DNA from 4 places in the Neobacillus sp. GCM10023253 genome. Region 4 is predicted to be linked to each of the others. Evidence: riboswitches for the same ligand, from Rfam matches in the RefSeq annotation. Region 4 holds a riboswitch; each other region holds the start of a gene.
What was found. Region 4 has a riboswitch for cyclic di-GMP ahead of ACFPA1_RS23570 (DUF5667 domain-containing protein). Riboswitches for the same ligand answer to the same signal wherever they lie in the genome.
Positions count from the first base shown of each region.

Region 1: it holds a riboswitch for cyclic di-GMP, as region 4 does, so the genes downstream of both, ACFPA1_RS07650 (hypothetical protein) here and ACFPA1_RS23570 (DUF5667 domain-containing protein) in region 4, are expected to answer to the same signal.
Region 2: it holds a riboswitch for cyclic di-GMP, as region 4 does, so the genes downstream of both, ACFPA1_RS23965 (hypothetical protein) here and ACFPA1_RS23570 (DUF5667 domain-containing protein) in region 4, are expected to answer to the same signal.
Region 3: it holds a riboswitch for cyclic di-GMP, as region 4 does, so the genes downstream of both, ACFPA1_RS25595 (anti-repressor SinI family protein) here and ACFPA1_RS23570 (DUF5667 domain-containing protein) in region 4, are expected to answer to the same signal.

Region 1 covers NZ_JBHSHV010000006.1:34,281-38,632, reverse strand. The annotation lists gene ACFPA1_RS07660 (alpha/beta hydrolase) at 203-1,078, shown strand; gene ACFPA1_RS07655 (metallophosphoesterase family protein) at 1,414-2,631, shown strand; cyclic di-GMP riboswitch class I at 2,871-2,958, shown strand; gene ACFPA1_RS07650 (hypothetical protein) at 2,987-3,202, shown strand; gene ACFPA1_RS07645 (TIGR03943 family putative permease subunit) at 3,275-4,141, opposite strand; gene ACFPA1_RS07640 (permease) at 4,155-4,352, opposite strand, start outside.
Region 2 covers NZ_JBHSHV010000027.1:80,389-84,740, reverse strand. The annotation lists gene ACFPA1_RS23965 (hypothetical protein) at 287-784, opposite strand; cyclic di-GMP riboswitch class II at 821-902, opposite strand; gene ACFPA1_RS23960 (hypothetical protein) at 1,327-2,262, shown strand; gene ACFPA1_RS23955 (helix-turn-helix domain-containing protein) at 2,279-2,617, shown strand; gene ACFPA1_RS23950 (hypothetical protein) at 2,656-2,937, opposite strand; gene ACFPA1_RS23945 (hypothetical protein) at 3,065-3,658, opposite strand; gene ACFPA1_RS23940 (hypothetical protein) at 3,674-4,352, opposite strand, start outside.
Region 3 covers NZ_JBHSHV010000028.1:76,213-80,564, reverse strand. The annotation lists gene hutH (histidine ammonia-lyase) at 1-895, shown strand, start outside; gene ACFPA1_RS25610 (hypothetical protein) at 931-1,140, opposite strand; gene ACFPA1_RS25605 (DUF1992 domain-containing protein) at 1,265-1,639, shown strand; gene ACFPA1_RS25600 (hypothetical protein) at 1,679-1,804, opposite strand; cyclic di-GMP riboswitch class I at 2,203-2,295, shown strand; gene ACFPA1_RS25595 (anti-repressor SinI family protein) at 2,328-2,501, shown strand; gene ACFPA1_RS25590 (helix-turn-helix domain-containing protein) at 2,533-2,859, opposite strand; gene map (type I methionyl aminopeptidase) at 3,130-3,879, shown strand; gene ACFPA1_RS25580 (DUF1128 domain-containing protein) at 3,914-4,138, opposite strand; gene ACFPA1_RS25575 (YtxH domain-containing protein) at 4,317-4,352, shown strand, end outside.
Region 4 covers NZ_JBHSHV010000026.1:192,873-197,224, forward strand. The annotation lists gene ACFPA1_RS23560 (REP-associated tyrosine transposase) at 1-102, opposite strand, end outside; gene ACFPA1_RS23565 (GGDEF domain-containing protein) at 471-1,328, opposite strand; gene ACFPA1_RS23570 (DUF5667 domain-containing protein) at 1,566-2,864, opposite strand; cyclic di-GMP riboswitch class I at 2,952-3,037, opposite strand; gene ACFPA1_RS23575 (mechanosensitive ion channel family protein) at 3,231-4,346, opposite strand.

The sequences.
Region 1 (4,352 bases), on a different contig from region 4:
ATTCCTTGCCTTTGCCGGAGGAGTTGGGCTATATCGATTAATTTGTGATGATATTGCAGCAAGAGGCTATGAAGGGTTTACCTCTCTGCTAGCACATGATAACCAAGATGATAGCAAAGTGAAGGAGGGATTTTTCGTGTCAAATATTGATCCTCAAGCATGGTTTATTTTAAAACAATTAGAGTCCGCCGGTGCTCCGCCTATGGAGCAGCTAACTCCGGAACTAGCCAGGATGGGTGATTTTAGTCTAATAGCGGGCGCGCCTGAAGAGGTAGCCAAAGTAGAAAACAGGACCATTCCGGTTCCGGGTGGAGAAATCCCTGTTCGTATTTACACGCCGGAGGGTGAAGGACCATTCCCAGCATTGGTTTACTACCATGGAGGGGGCTGGGTTATCGGCAACCTGGATACGGTTGACGTGCCTTGCCGTATGTTGGCAAACAGAGCAGGCTGCGTCGTCGTATCTGTCGATTACCGATTGGCCCCTGAGCACAAATTCCCGACTGCCGCTGAGGATTCGTATGCCGCAGCAAAGTGGTTATCGGAAAATGCTGCATCCATCCAAGTAGACCCTGAGCGTATTGCAGTAGGAGGTGATAGTGCTGGCGGAAACCTTGCAGCAGTTGTGGCCTTAATGGCTCGTGAACAGGGAGGCCCTTCATTTGCCTATCAAATGCTTATCTATCCTGTCACAAATCACGCTTATGACACGGACTCTTATCGTGATAATGCAGAGGGTTACTTTTTAACAAAAAATACAATGGTCTGGTTCTGGAATCATTATCTACGTAATGAAGAGGATGGCCAAAATCCGTATGCATCCCCATTATTGGCAGAGGATTTAAGCGGACTTCCGCCTGCGCTGGTGATTACGGCAGGCTTTGATCCGTTGCGCGATGAAGGGGAAGCCTATGCGGAACGGCTGAAAGCAGCAGGCGTACCGGTGGAAGCGACACGCTATGAAGGAATGATTCACGGTTTCTTCTGGATGCCGGGAGTGCTGACGGAAGCACATAACGCCATCAACCAGGCAGCCAATGCATTGAAGCAAGCTTTTAGTGCTGTAAAAACTATATAGATAGAATGCTGATTTAGGAGTCTAACTCATAACTGGACGGGACATATATTTTTTTAAACCATTGTTAAAATGACATTAGTAATAAATAGTGAAATGAAAACAGGGTGACCCAATCACATGTTTTTTATGTGAAACAACTGACCTTGATTGCGAATTTAATAAAAATAAATCCACTTCGAGTAGCTGGGCTCAGGTGGATTTATTTATGTCTTGCATTCTTTACCAATTTATAATCAATAATTTACATAAGCCATACAGAGAATTAAAATCTCCTTGCTATTTTATTAATAGGTACTTTTTTAATATTTAATAAAAAGACTTGAGGAGGTTTTGTAATGAGTAATCAGGAGTCACACAAGGAGATGGACAGAAGAAAATTTATCAAAATAGGGGGAATAGGCACACTTGCCTTAACATTGGGAGCAGCTGGCCTTCCAAAAGATTTGTTTTCTGGGACAGCCTATGCCGAATTAAATGATGATATGAAACTTCAATTTAATCCAGACGGCAAATTCAAGATTGTTCAGTTTAATGATACACAGGATGATGAAAATATTGACCGCCGTACCATACAGTTGATGGAAAAAGTCCTCGATACAGAGAAACCGGATTTTGTGGTCCTAAACGGAGACAACATCACTGGTGGCTGTGACACTCCTACCGAAATGAAACAAGCCATAAACAATGTGGCGCAGCCGATGGAGCAAAGAGGGATTAAGTGGGCCATTACATACGGAAATCATGATGAGGATTCCACTCCAAAAAGCGGCCTAAATGAGGAGGACATGCTGGGCATTTATATGTCTTACCGATACAATATGAACACACCTGGGGTAAAAGACATAACGGGTACTGGAAACATGAATCTTCTTATCAAAAATTCAAAAGGTACAGATGCGGCATTCAACCTTTGGTTGCTTGACAGTGGAAGATATGCCCCTCAAACGATTGCGGGACAAGATTTTAAAGGATACCCGACATGGGACTGGCTTCGTATGAACCAGGTCAACTGGTATTATGAGACATCGAAAAAACTTGAGCAGCAGTGGGGGCATAAGGTTCCATCGCTTGTATTTATTCATATCCCGCTTTGGGAACATAGATTTATGTGGTTCGGAAGTGTGGACGGAAGAACAGATGCTGATCACGCAAATGCTGTAAACAAACATAATATTGTTGGAGAAAGAAATGAAGAGGAATGCCCAGGGCCAATCAACAGCGGAATGTTTTCAGCTATGCTGGAAAGAGGAGATGTCAAGGGGGTCTTCTGCGGACATGACCACGTAAATACTTATATGGGTAACTATTATGGAATCCTGCTCGGCTATTCCGGCAGCACTGGTTTTGGTGCATACGGCCTTTCGGGGGCTGATCGAAACAGATTGCGCGGTGCCAGGGTTTTCAATTTAGACGAAAACTCAAAGGACGTACTAGTGGAAACTCATATGGTGTTTGCTAAAGATTATGGCATCGATTTGACAGCCAATGACCAAAGTATTGCACCTGGGCCAATAGATGAAGGCAAAAAGAATGAAAAAGTGGTAAGAAATTAAATCATGGGAATTGAATTCAATTTGATTATTTTTTTCATAACATAATCAATTCAAACCCAAACTGGACGCTTAAAAAATTAAAAGTTTTATTTAACATCCCTGCCAACAAGAAAGCTGGCAGGGATGTTAACAATGGAATCAAATTTATAATTGTCACTTTTCTTAGTTTATGTTTACCATAAAAAATATTTTTATGTAATATTTGAAAAAATTGTAATATAATATAAATAATTAGTTTATTTAGATAAAGGCAAACCACTCGAAAGATTGGGACGCAAAGCTACAGGTCTAAGGGTTCGATGAAACTAGGATGGCTGAGCTGCCTAAAATAGTAGATATTTTAGGGGGATTTCATTTGACTACACTTGCTTATGACAACGAACTTGAAATGGACGTGGTGGAACTTAGTGATGAAAATATTATAGAGAGGTACATAACAGCTTTACTAAAAATGGCCGACAAAAATTACAAATTGTTAGAAAAAGAATTGTTGAAAAGAAGGTTATTTTTGGTTGCCTTAGAACGCTATGATAGAAAAAAGACGTTTTTCCAGACTGGCATTTCTGATTAGAGGCGCAGAAGCCACTCGAAAAAGAAAGCTCCAAGGACTTTTTAAAGTGCTTGGAGCTTTCTTTTTTTTATATTAAAAACTATTCCGATAAACATACGCATCTTTCGGTTGTGAAATAATTTTATAATCCGTCACTTTTAAAATAGGGATTTTCATTTTAAAAGGTTGATAATACATCGTGTCCATCGTTCCCGTTACTTCGTACCACTGATCATTTGGGATGTGGACATTTTCAGGAAATTGAATCATCATTCCGAACACACCAGAGTCAGCAATACAGTGAATAATCCCAAATCGGAATAAAAAGATTTGGTTGCCATTTAACCCCGGACCGTTATATGAAAAACCCTTCATCGTCATGGTTTTCCCAACAAATTCCCCGGAAAAATTGTAGATGACTTCCAGGCCTTTTAAATAGTCCTCATCTGTTAAGGTAATATGGTCATTTCCTTTATACGATTTGAATTCCTTTTTGACTAAATCCGTAAATGCATCCTGGCCCATAAATTTACTCATGTCGGGATTTAATATTTGATGCATGCCATAACGGTCGGCCCCGTCCTCTAAAGTAGGAAAACTAAATCCTTTGGCATTAACTAATTGTGAATCTAGGGTCGCTACCGGCAAAAACACACCTGTCAAAGCGGGAAGAACAATCATCGTATACGAAACCGTTCTTTTTAGCTTTTTTCCAAAAGAAGGCTTTTTATGGTCATGTGAATGATCATGATGGCATTCATGACATTCCAATTCTATCTCTGATTTTTTCTCTTTAAGGTACCATCTGATTCCTTCTACAATAGTTAGGAAGAATAGGGCATAAATCATACTGTAGGAAAGAAAGGAATACTTCATATTAATATACTTCGAAATGTTTCCTGATAAATGCAAATAGAAAAACAAGTTGGTAAACAATAATAAAATCACGACGCGAAACATTTTCTTCCCTCCTTTACAGTAATAGTGAACCGATAAATACGAATGCTGAAATTAACGAAACAAGCAGGATGACGAATTTTGGCTTAAACGTACCAAACATCATCAGCAGGTTCTTGATGTCAACCATCGCACCGAATACTAAGAACGTCACGATGGAACTTTGTGAAAACGTGTTTCTGAATGACGAAGCAACAAAAGCATCCGCTTCAGA
Region 2 (4,352 bases), on a different contig from region 4:
ATGATAATTTCCATAGCTCACCCTCTTCCCATTAACCCCTATATCGATATCACCTTTATAGGGTGTGTTCTGTTTATAGAACTATATATCTATGAAAATATTATAATTTAAACTATAGTTTATAGGTATTTTTTCCCTTCGACATGTTCCAACTAGTTTTCGGCAAAATTCAACAAAACCCCCAAAAGTTATTAAAGAATTGTAGAATCTCATTCAATCCAAAAAAGAAGATACCCCTTAAGAGCACCTTCTCTCACATGCAAAGTCTGCAAACACAATCAGAGTATTACTGAATAGCAATCCCATTTACATATAATGTGCCGGTAGTTGAAACTTTCTCAACGTTAGTCACAATATGCCCTGATTTCCCTGGGAACTCTTCCCCAATTGTAGGGATGTCACCAACCTCCGTTAAAATGCCTTCGTATCCTTTCAGATTAAAACCAGTATATTGGTTAGCTTTTCTTGGATCGTATGAAACATTGCTATCAATAGAAGAGGTTCTTTCATGCGTTACATAATGTGTTTGCTCCCCCTTTGTACCCTCACCAGTATCCCATGTGACCGTTATTGCATAAGTATCTTCCGCTTTATACGTGAAAACGAGATTATTAGCCTCTTTCTGCATTTGGGCATTATTGTAGCCTAAAGCAGTTTGAACATCACCTTTACCCACAAAACCTATTCCTGATGATGAGTCGAATGTTACTGCAGCAAACGCTGAACTTGCCATAAGTCCTAGAGCTAAAGCTCCTGCTGCTACCCCTGATAAAATCCTCTTCATAGACCTCTCTCCTCTTAGAAAAGTTTTTATTAAAACCTAAGAGGGCCGGTTACACTACTAGCTCCATATAGCCCAAGTGTCCAATTTAAGGCTATACTTCAAAGCTTCCCCAAGTAAAGGATGTAAATCCAATTTAAAAACTATCATTACATCCTTTAATTCACGATATTTTGTAATATTGCGTGGCCACTTTAATATAAAAATATCGTTTCTATGAATTCATTATAGATTAAACTATAGTTTAATGGTGTTTTTTTCCTACGACATAATTCATGCTAGATTTGCAAATTTCATTCCCATTTATAAAAAAGAGCACTAAACTTTGTTAGTGCGTTTTAAAAAATAGGAGGAAAATAAAGTTGGAGTATTACACCCTTCTATATTAAGAATATATTAAACGATAGTGGAATTGAATGATTTTAGAATGACAAAATCCGTCAAAATTTTAATTTTTTGTAGAAAAATAATTATTTAACTTGTAAATTTTCTCAAGTAACATAATTAAAAATGGTATAAAAGTACTGATTAACAGGAGAATCGTCATGAATCATTTCAGGCGGCAGCATATCTATTTGTTCTTCTTGATTCCTTCCATAGTTTTGACAGATTTATTTATTGTTTTCCCCAAAGAGCTGGAATGGAATATTGTTTTCTTTCTTTGCATTATGGTCCTGTTTGACCAAGTTAATCTGAAGGTTTTTTCCGGTTTCGGCTATTCCTTTTTTCATGTAATATTATCTTTATTAATATTTGACCGTTTCTCCATTGTTTATGGTTTCATTTATCTGCTTGTTGATTGTTTCGTAGCCAGTTTCATTCAAAAAAGAGGCAGTATCCAAGCTAGGATATCCTTGCTCACCATGTATATAATCACTATCATTATCTGTAACGAGATTTATAATGAATATAGTGACAAGACTTATTTAGCTAGATACCTAACTATGCTGCTTATGTTGACTCTGAGCATCGTTCTGAAATATGTCTATGTTTATCTGGAGACTGGGGCAGTATCCAGTAAGTTATTTTTGGACCGGTTTGGACCTATGATGTTTGAAGTAGCGGTTATATTCCCTATACTATCTTTTTTCAATCAGCTTGAGGTTAATCTAGTACTCATTCTTTTTCTTACCTACTATACAATCATTGGATACCTGCATAAGCAGTTTATGTCGATTAATCAATCCCAGATAAATTTATTAACGAAGAAGATAGTGAGAAAATATAAGATCCCTATTGTTTTTATGGATTTGAAAGATATAAAGGGTATTTATTATCCTGAGAAAAAAATGATTATCATCGACGAAAAAATGGATTACCCGGAGCAATTACAAACTATTTTTCACGAGCTGCTTCATTATCAACTACAAAGATATTTTAAAATTCCTAGAAAATCAGAAGAACTTATGATCACATTATTTGAAGCAGCCGTTAGCTGGTACTATATCTTAACGATTAAATACAGCTCGGAAATTGAGTAGGGGAAGGAGGTATACTATGGCCACTCCATTGGGGCAGGAGTTAAGACGATTACGGTTAGAAAGAAATTTACGACTTGAAGAAGTTGCAAAGGGGACTGGGATCACCCTTCAATATTTAAGCATGCTTGAAAAAGGGGATCGTAAGTCAGTTTCGTTTGAGATCATGGCGGATATTTCAAGATTTTACGGAGTGCCGTTAGACTATTTTGCCGCTTTCCTAAAAGTGGAGGAATCCAAGCAGCTCTCGGACGTGGAAATCATGCTTTGGCAGGCTATCAATGAAAAGGTGCGAGAAGAGATTTATTTTAAAAAAGGGAATTCGCTAAAAAGTATTTTTTCAAAATTGTTTCATTAGACCCAAAGGGGGTGGTTTAGACCACCTCTTTAAAATTTCTAAAACCCAATACTTCCTGTATTCAGCGCTACATAAACCACCACAAACATCCCCACCATCGTTACCGCAACAGCAACCCCAAAAACCTTAAATTTACGAAAAAAAGTAAAGCAAATAGTAGGCACAACCACCACAACAATAAAATAAGCCAGCGTCGAATTTAAGTATTGATACACAAGTTTAAACAATTCCGCTTGTTCAAGCCCCATGACATTTAACAGGAGCCAGCCAATAATAATCCCCATAATTACCTGTATACACACCTTCATATGAATTTTCATCCCTCCTAATCTACTTAATTTCTATTCTTTTAAGCTATAACCCTATTAAAATTGTAAAATACTGGTAATATTGGATGCTAAACCATAGCAAAAGGCACCTCATCACCAAGGTGCCTCATCTTAATCCTTATTTATTCATACTCGCCAAAAACCCGCCCAGCAGGTCATCGGCATCAAGATCCTTCTCGTCGGCTTCATCCTCAGTAGGGGACATGGCCTGGTCGATGGTCTCGAAAGCAAACTCGTCCAAATCATCATCAGCCAAGTCAATTCCTGCAGCTATTTCTTCTTCAAAAGGGCTCTCCGAAAAAGAAAGTGGCTCTGGGGCAGGGAAGGCCGTAGTCTCCTGCAGGTACAACGCCTCATCAATATCTACAGCCTTGCTGTTCAACGAGGCCAGCAGTGCGGTCGACCTTACCGGGTCGGAAATCAACTGATAAAGAATGCTTCCCAGCAGTGCTTCGGAATGCTCGTGCTTCAGCCAATCACGCTGTGCTTTCGTTAGCCCCTTGGGGAGGGGGATGGTGACCGTTTCCTTTTCCCGGGAAAAGGACTGGCTTACACCCTCCATAACAAACGAAGCAATTTTGCTGGAAAAATTCCGGCGTTCTGTTTCCTTAATTTTTTGAAGCTGTTTTAATATGTGATCCGGAGTATCAGAAGGGATGCGGAAGGATACAGCTTGGCCCCTTTTGATTTCGTTTTCGGATGCCTTTTTCATAGAATCACCCTAAAATTAACTTTTTACTGGTGCTTTATCTTGGGCAGCCCTTTGCTTCTCAGTTTTACGAACAAAATCCGTAATTAACTTATAATAAGCATTCGACATCATCCAAATGCTTTCCTTCTCGTCCTCAAAGAAATCGATGTTAAAACCATCTAAACCGTTATTCAATGCTTTTAAATATTCCTTTAAAATGATGGACCCGCCGCCGACAAAGTAGCAGATTTCCGTCTGCGAGTTCTTAGACCAGACATTACGCAGCAAGCGGTATTGCTTTTTCGCAAGGTCTAGCAGGATGCGGTCGGTGATGTCATGGACACTTGTCCGGCTTCCTTTCACCATGATGTGATTACGGTCGTTTTTCTTCGTAATAATTTCTACGACATCGCGGCGGCTGTCGAGCTCCACACCGTGTTTTTTACGAATTTCCTCACGAATCATTTCTAGCGATTCGGATACCCCAAGATTAAACCCTTGCGCCTTGTCATCGTCGACATTGCGGTTTTTAATGACGGCGATGTCCGTGGAGAGGCCGCCGATGTCTTGAATTAAAATGCGTTTATCGATTAAGTCCTTATTAATAACTTTTAAATTATTATCCATGACAAGGTTGATATAAGCCGCAAAGCCTTCAGGATAAACCTTTACTTCATTGAACTTAATATTAACTTTAATGCCTTGGTATTTTGGG
Region 3 (4,352 bases), on a different contig from region 4:
AGAAGCAGAGCAGCTTGCTTTTGAGAGCGAACTGATTGCTTCCATGACGATTGAAGGGTTAAATGGAATTCTCGATGCTTTTGCAGAAGAGGTTCAAGTGGCCAGAGGCTACCAGCAGCAGATTGATACAGCAGCAAGAATCCGCCGCTATTTGAGTGACAGCTTATTAACAACGATGCAGGGAGAACTGAGGGTTCAGGATGCTTACTCTCTTCGCTGCATCCCGCAGGTTCAAGGTGCTTCCTGGCAGGCGCTTGATTATGTAAAAGAAAAGCTAGAAATCGAAATGAACGCGGCGACTGACAATCCACTAATTTTTGATGATGGGGAAAAGGTCATCTCCGGTGGAAACTTCCACGGGCAGCCAATTGCTTTTGCAATGGACTTTATGAAAATCGCAGTAGCAGAGCTTGCTAATATTTCGGAACGTCGTGTGGAACGGTTAGTTAATCCGCAATTAAGCGATCTGCCGCCGTTTTTAAGCCCGCAGCCAGGCCTGCAATCAGGGGCAATGATTATGCAGTATGCAGCGGCTGCACTTGTTTCAGAAAATAAAACTTTGGCACATCCAGCTAGTGTGGATTCCATTCCATCATCGGCAAACCAAGAGGATCATGTCAGCATGGGGACGATAGCATCAAGGCATGCACATCAAATCATCCAAAACACTCGCAGGGTCCTTGCGATTGAGATGATTTGCGCCATGCAGGCCGTCGAATATCGCGGTGTAGAGAAAATGGCGACCCATACGAAGAACTTCTATGAAAAAGGTCGTGAGCAGGTGGCATCCATTAAGCAGGACCGCATCTTCTCGAAGGATATCGAAAGACTGGCAGAATGGCTGAAAACCCTGGAATTTTCTCAGTTTATGAAGAAATTAAGCTTCGAAAAATAAACAGAGTAAAAAGGCGTGAAAACTCTTCACGCCTTTTACTCTGTCTGCTCAGGAAGCAGGCGGGCGGTATCCTGCGGCGTGTCCTCTTCCTCAATTCTATTTTTAAAGGCCTCCTGGGTGACAATAAATTCTTCATCCCCAATTGCCTGCTCAGCATGACTCTCGGTCATGGTGTTCTTGGGGAATTCACCCGGATGGTTTTTGTTTTTATGATTAAAATGTTCTCCACGTGCCAAGTCTAACACTCCTTTCGTTATCGCTTGTAGCATGCCCCAATAAAGCTGAAATCATTACCGATTTATTTTTCAACCAAAATGGACCTTTGTTATAATAAATCTAGTGAGTATGCTAAAAAAGGAGGGCAATAACATGGATATGTTTCATATTGTCTCAGAAGATCGGATTAAAAAAGCATACAAAGATGGAGAATTTGATAATCTTCCTGGATATGGAAAACTGCTGAAGCTTGAAGATTTATCAGGTATTCCAGAAGAACTGCGCATGGCTTACAAAATCATGAAAAATGCAGGCTTTTCAGAAGAGGAAAACCATTTACGCAAAGAGATGATGACCATCGAGGATCTCATCAAAAAATGTGACGACAGCGGTAAGAAGGAAGATTTGCAAAAAAAGTTAAATGAAAAGCTCCTTCGCTTTAATCAATTGATGTCAAAACGAGGGGCGAAAACAAATTCGTCCATTTTCAAAAATTACGAACAAAAGGTAGAAAAACGGTTTAAATAAATTCTGATTAGTAAAAAAAAGCTGGCGAGGAGAGAATTTTTACAATTCCTCTTCACCAGCTTTTTCTTCAAATTTGGCAGGCTTGCACATGCGGTCTAAGAAATAACCTGCAAATACCATAAAAGCAATGGGGATTGAAAAGTTTAACACATGAACAATGGTCAATGCCTATCACCTCTATTTTATTTTGAATATTGACAATATTCCGTATATTATCATGTTGTTAATATTATATGCTAATCGTCACAAATTAGACAAATGTTTTCGTCATAAAATCAGAGCCAAAAATAAAGAAGGAAAATTTTCTTCCCATAAATTAGGAGGATATTCGACTTCAAATGCTCTATTATTTATATATTCCATTTTCAGGCAATGGGAATTAGAGGAAAAAATGCGGGAGTTTGTCAAAAAATGTCTAAAAAAGGGGTTTAGAATATTAAAAATGCTGACAAAAACTAACACTTTGTTATAAAAGGACTAGTTATAATGAACTTACTAAATAGTTAGTGTGAATTTAGTCCTAGAAAAGATGAACTGATGAAATAATAAATAGACAGTTATTTTTCAGAAAAAGGCAAACTTGGTGAAAATCAAGGACGCAAAGCCGAGGGTCTAAGGTGGAAATAGAGAGAAGCTATGATGGCCGGGCTGCCTGAAATACGGGTAAGTATTTTAGGGGGTTGTTAGTATGAATTTGGAGATTGAGCAGATGGAGAAGCTTGACAAGGATTGGCTAGTACTAATTATGGAAGCTAAGAGGATTGGATTATCGGTAGAAGATATTCGAAATTTCCTAAGCGGTAATCACCAATCAGAACAATTTGTTACATACCAAAATGAAAAAACATCCTACAAAAATTAAGAATTTTTGTAGGATGTTTTTTTTGTACATTTTAACTATTGTTTTGATTGTTCCGCCATTTATTAAATTCCAAGAACTCGCGGAATTGATCTTTTGAAACACCGGAGGTCATGGCTTCCTTTACTAAATTCATCCAATCATTGTCCAATGCCGTCTTGTCAATCTGCTCATGTATTAAATGCTCAACCGGAATGTTTAATACACCGGCAATCTTTTCAAGAAACTGTATGGACGGATTTTTTTGAAGGTTTCTCTCAAGCGAGCTTAAATAGGATTTTGCAACTCCTGCCTGCTCTGCTAGTTCAGAAAGTGACATCTTCTTCTCTTGGCGGAATTTCTTTACGCGGTCACCTATCATGGATTCTCACACACCTAAAAATAATTTATAACATCATTCTATCAAAAAGAATTTGAGAGTACCATATTAAGAACAAAGGAATATGGCAAATTATCGAAATTTGCATAATTAGTTTTTACATTGAGAAAGTAGTTTTGAAAAATAAGTCCGTTAGCGTTAATATTAAAGTGTTGCCAAAAATGTCATATAGTAATCGTTTTTATATACCAGCATTCGCACAAATAGGTCTCCAGACAAAAGAATTTATTCAAAAAGGCAGGGGAACATTACATGATTGTCTTAAAGTCACAACGAGAAATCGAAGCAATGAAAAAGGCAGGAGAAATCCTCGCTGCCTGTCACAAAGAAATTGCCAAAATGATTAAGCCAGGGATTACCACTTGGGAAATTGATCAGTTTGTAGAGGGATTTTTAAAAAAGCATAATGCCACTCCGGAACAAAAAGGTTATAAGGGCTACGAATACGCAACATGCGCAAGTATTAACGATGAAATCTGCCATGGCTTCCCGCGCAAAGAACCATTGCAGGAAGGGGACATCGTCACGATTGATATGGTTGTTAATTACAACGGGGCCTTGGCTGATTCAGCATGGTCTTACGCAGTTGGCGAGGTTTCCGAAGAGACTGAGCATTTATTAAAAGTCACAAAGGAAGCCTTGTACAAGGGAATTGAACAAGCGGTTCCAGGCAACCGGATTGGCGATATCGGTCATGCCATTCAGACTTATGTGGAAAGTGAAGGACTCGCGGTTGTCCGCGACTTTATCGGACATGGGATTGGAGCAGTGATTCACGAAAAGCCGGATGTACCGCATTACGGTTTGCCAGGTAAAGGCCCAAGAATTAAAGAGGGAATGGTATTTACGATTGAGCCAATGGTGAATATCGGATTATTATTCACCAAAATGGATTCAAATGGATGGACAGCAAGGACCGTCGATAGCACCTATTCCGCCCAATATGAGCACACAATCGCCATCACCAAAGATGGCCCGATCATTTTAACTGATCAAGATTAAAAAATAAAAAACAGATCTCATTCGAGGTCTGTTTTTATTTTTTACGCAAGTTTCCCAATTCTTCAACTAGAGCCTGCATTTCATTAGGGCTGAAAGAATTCTTTTTCATTACCATTTCATAAATCTCTTTCAACTCTTCATACATTTCCTCATCAAAATGGGAAGGTTTAATTGCGCCTAGATTCAAAACCTTTAACTTCTCTTTAATTTGCTCAATCATATATTCAACATTTTCTACTGACTTCAACGATAAATCCATTTTCGGTCACCCTTTCGGAAATTCATATGTCCATCTTTTCATGTTCACTGAATGATGTCAACACAGAAAAATTAGGGCCAGACTTGCATACCCTTTCTAGATAAAGCAAAATAAATGATAGGAAAATTCATTGGAATAATTTTCATTCATTTTTATGATTAAGCAAGGAGAGGTTAAGATGACAAAGAATAAATTTTGGCAAGGAATGCTGATT
Region 4 (4,352 bases):
ACAATCCTCATCATCATGGAAAATCTCCTGCCGATTCGCTCCTCTCCACATAATATGGTAAACACCGCTCATACTCTTCACCCTTGCACTTCGGGGCATCATAATCACCTAACCTTGAATTTAAATGGGGAAACAAGGTGAAGCATGGGGACGGTTCTTATGTCTCAAAAATGTACAATAGGTCGTCATAAATAAAAAGTTTGTAGACCAAATAGTTATCATTAAGGGAATAGTCATATAAAAGTAGTTTAAAAAAAGTGGGTTAAAATAAGAAGCGCGAGAACCGTCCCTAGGTTCTGCTTGATTCCGGGGGTTAAACTGGGGTTACAGCTCTATCATATACTACTTTAAATAGTTTTTCATCTTTTTACCATTTAGGGAGGCAAAAAATTAGAGGCATGAGAACCGTCCCCATGCATCAGCGACGGTCCAAAAATGATGCATGAGAACCGTCCCCATGCATCACTATTTCAAACCACATATACTGCGTTTTTGCCGGCAAGTTTGGCGTTGTACATGGCGGAGTCTGCGCTTTTTAGGATGGTGGCGGGGGTGTCGTCTGGCTGGCAGACGGCGATGCCGATGCTGGCGGAGACCCTGCAATCGTTGACGCTTAGCTGCAAAAGTTTTAAGATCCGGTTTGCTAGAGCCTCCGCTTGATGGGTGTTTGCGCCTTTAAGCAACACTGTGAACTCATCACCGCCAAGTCGGCTCACAAAAACATCCTCATCTTCTAATTCTTTTAGTTTTCGAGAAACCTCTATTAGAACCTCATCCCCGGCCTCGTGGCCATACTGATCATTCACCCTTTTAAAGCCATCCAAATCAATAAACATCAGACAAGCCTGTTTCTTTTTTCTTAAGGAATGCTCTAATTTCCTCAAAAAATAATGTCGATTGGGAAGGCCTGTCAACGAATCATATAAAGCCATTTGCATTAGTCTTTCATTTAACTCTTGTATTTTTAGCTGTTTATTTTGGAGCTTGTCCGTTAATACCCCTACCCCAATTGAGCAGGATAGCGTAATGACAGAGATACCAATATGCAGTGCCGCGCTTTCATCGATCATATCTTCACTGTGGAACTTTTTTTCATAAAAAAACCAGCTTAAATGATAGGCATTGAGGATGATTCCAGTAAAAACTCCGCCATATAATCCTAGATAATAGGAAAAGATAAAGCACGGGAAAAGCAATGCAAACCACGCCATGTCGTCGATGTAAAACGTTTCGTAGTCATCTAAAAAGTCGGGTAAGATTGCAAAAAATATACATAGCAAAACAAGCGGCACAGGAATTTTCCTACTAACGCCCACATTCAAATTCATCAATCAGTTATCCTCCTTGGCAGCCCAGCTGAAAATAGCAAACATCCCCATTTCAAGGAATTAATTTAGTAAAATTATAATTCAAATTCACATATTTTAATAGATTACAAAAAATGGTGATGCATGGGGACTGATCTGGTGATGCATGGGGACTGATCTGGTGATGCACGGGGACGGTTCTTTTGCCTCAAAAAAGGAAAAATGATGCATGAGAACCGTCCCCATGCATCATTCTTTTTACTGACCATCTGTTTTCTTTGAGTTTTCCTGGGCGCTTTTGGCTTGTTCGGCTTGCTTCTGTGCTTTTTCGCGTTGTTGCTCCAGAGCCTTTTTGGCTTGTTCTTTCGCTTGCTCTGCCTGCTTTGCGGCCTCTTCACGTTTTTGCTCTGCTAGTTTTGCCGCATCAGCACGTTTTTGTTCCTCTATTTTAACTGCCGCCTCGCGCTGGCTTTCTGCCATTTTTTGTGCTTCTGCTTTAGCTTGATTTACAGTGGTCTTTGCAACTGCATTAACTTTCTCAAGAGGCTTTTGCTCAGTTTCCTCGGCAGCCTCATTCGTGGCTTTTTCAACATCTGCCGTATTTGCGGTATCTTCCGTAGACTCCATATTTCCTTCTACAGGCTGTACATTGGTGGTTTCATCTTCCACTTCGCCCGCGGCTTGGTCGTCCCCAGTGTTTTCCTGCTTAAGCTCCAACTCCGCTAACTTCTTGCTGATTTTCTTTTCAATCTTTTCTTGTACTTTGCTGACGTTCTTGGCTAATGCCTCTTTTGCACGAGGGTTGTCCACTTTTTCCAAGGCGGTTTGCAAAGCTAACAAGTTAGCAGCAAACTTAGCCTCAATCGCTGCCCGGACTGGGTCAACAGGTGCTGCCGTTTCGTCTCCTTCAACAGTTATACCTTCATCGTTAGTCGCTGTTTCATCTTCGGACGTCCCAGGCTGAGAATCCTCAACCGTCTCGCCTTGCTGATATTTGGCCAAAGCCAATTCTTGTTGTTCCAGCGCTTGTTGAAGAGTTTCATTGGCTAATTCCTCTTCGCCAGAAGCTAGCAATGCCTCCGCCTCTTTAATGCGTTCCTCCGCGAAAGAAGCCAGCAGTTCCGACTCTTTTACTTCATCAAAGGTTAACGCTAATTGAACATTCTCCATTAATTTTTTTACAAAGTAGAGAAAATCTCCAGGTAGTAAAGATGGTTCTTCACCTGATACTTCTGTCGTACCCTCTGTTTGCGCAGCATCGGTTGTTGTTTCAGTAGTATCGGCTGCAGCCCCAGCATCCACGGTAGTTGTTGGTTCGGATGCCACCGAAGATGTTGCCTCTGCATCGGTTGATTCAGATTCAGTAGTTGCATCAACAGTTTGTCCTACCTGAACCGTCTGATCCTGTTGAACAGTATCTTCTGTTGGTGTAGCAGTGGTCACGGGTTCCTCCGCAAACGCCGAACCAACTCCACCAGTGAACACAAATCCCGCAGCTATTACGCTTGTTGCAAGGACATTGCGAACCTTTTTGAATGACTGAACATTTTTTACCATAAAAAAATTCCTCCTAAACTAGTTTATGTTTAAAGGAAGAATCTCGAAATAAACCCTATTAAGCTAGAGCCTTTTCGCGATTCTCCATTTGGTAACCCAGCCGCCATAGCGATATACGCCTTAGGCCTGTGACTTTGCGTCTCTACCTTTCGATAGATTTGCCTTTTACAAATGAAGAACGACACCCAAAAGACTCTCGTCCATCATTTTCTACTTAAATATATAATAAACGACAAAAAATGAGTAGATGGTCCCGTTAAAATGATGCAGAGGGACGGTTCTTATGCATCAAAATAGTTGTCAAACGCTTAAATAACACAACTATGCTCCAAAAAATGATGCACGAGAACCGTCCCCATGCATCACTCAATCAACAGAGCCCATTGTTTGGAATACTTCGTTTGTTTGTGGTGTGACGTAGAGGGTTCGGCTCGGGAAGGCTATTTCTACTGCCTCTTCCTCTAGTATCGCCATGATTTCTAGATTGATTTCGTGTTTGATTTTTACGTGTTCTGCCCAAACGGTCGAGTTTGTGAAAAAGTAGATTAGAACATCAAGACTGCTCTCGTTATAGTGGTCGAACGCGACCATAATGGTATCCGGGTGGATTTCCTCATGCGTCCTTAGCAATTGTTCAATCCGCCTTACTACTCGTTCCAATTCTTCCTTCGTGGTTTTATAGTTAAGTCCTAAGTGAAAATCGATCTTTCTTTTTCCCATACGGCTCCAGTTCGTAATCGCTTCGTTCGCGAGTGTCGCATTTGGAACCGTCACTAGAGCTTGGCTAAAGGTTCGAACCTTCGTGCTTCTAAAATTGATATCTTCGACGATCCCCTCTACGCTCGGCGTCTTGATCCACTCTCCAATCGAAAATGGTTTTTCCGTGACAATCACGACCCCGCCAATGAGATTCCCGACAGCTTCCTTTGCCGCTAAAGCAAAGGCAAGTCCCCCTAAGCCAAGGCCGGCAACCAATCCATTGACATCATAATTAAACTCCTGCCCGATAATACTGATACTAATGGCGATAATAATGACGCGAATGGTCCTTGAAATAAACGGAAGAAGAATCAAATCAATCTTATTGTTCATTTTTTCATTAACACTGATCAAGATTCCTGTGCTAGGAGAAGACAAATTAAACAATCCCCACGTAATTAAAACAATGATCATCGAACGCAAAAATTTGATAAACAACGCATTTTGCTGCTCCATAAAAGGGAAATAATCCATCGCCAGGTACAAACCTACAATAATAAACGCCCACCCTAAAGGACGTTCAAAACTCAAACAAATCTGTGTTAAAAATTCAGTCGGTGTTTTGCGGGTCAATTTTACAATCAACTGAAACACATATTTAGTAAACAGGTTTCTAAAAAGAATAAATACAGCCAAAATTCCAATCGAAATTCCTAAATTTTTTAACATGTCATAGTCTATGTCCGCCGTTGAAAAAGCCAATACCAAAGAATCCAAAGACATTTCAAA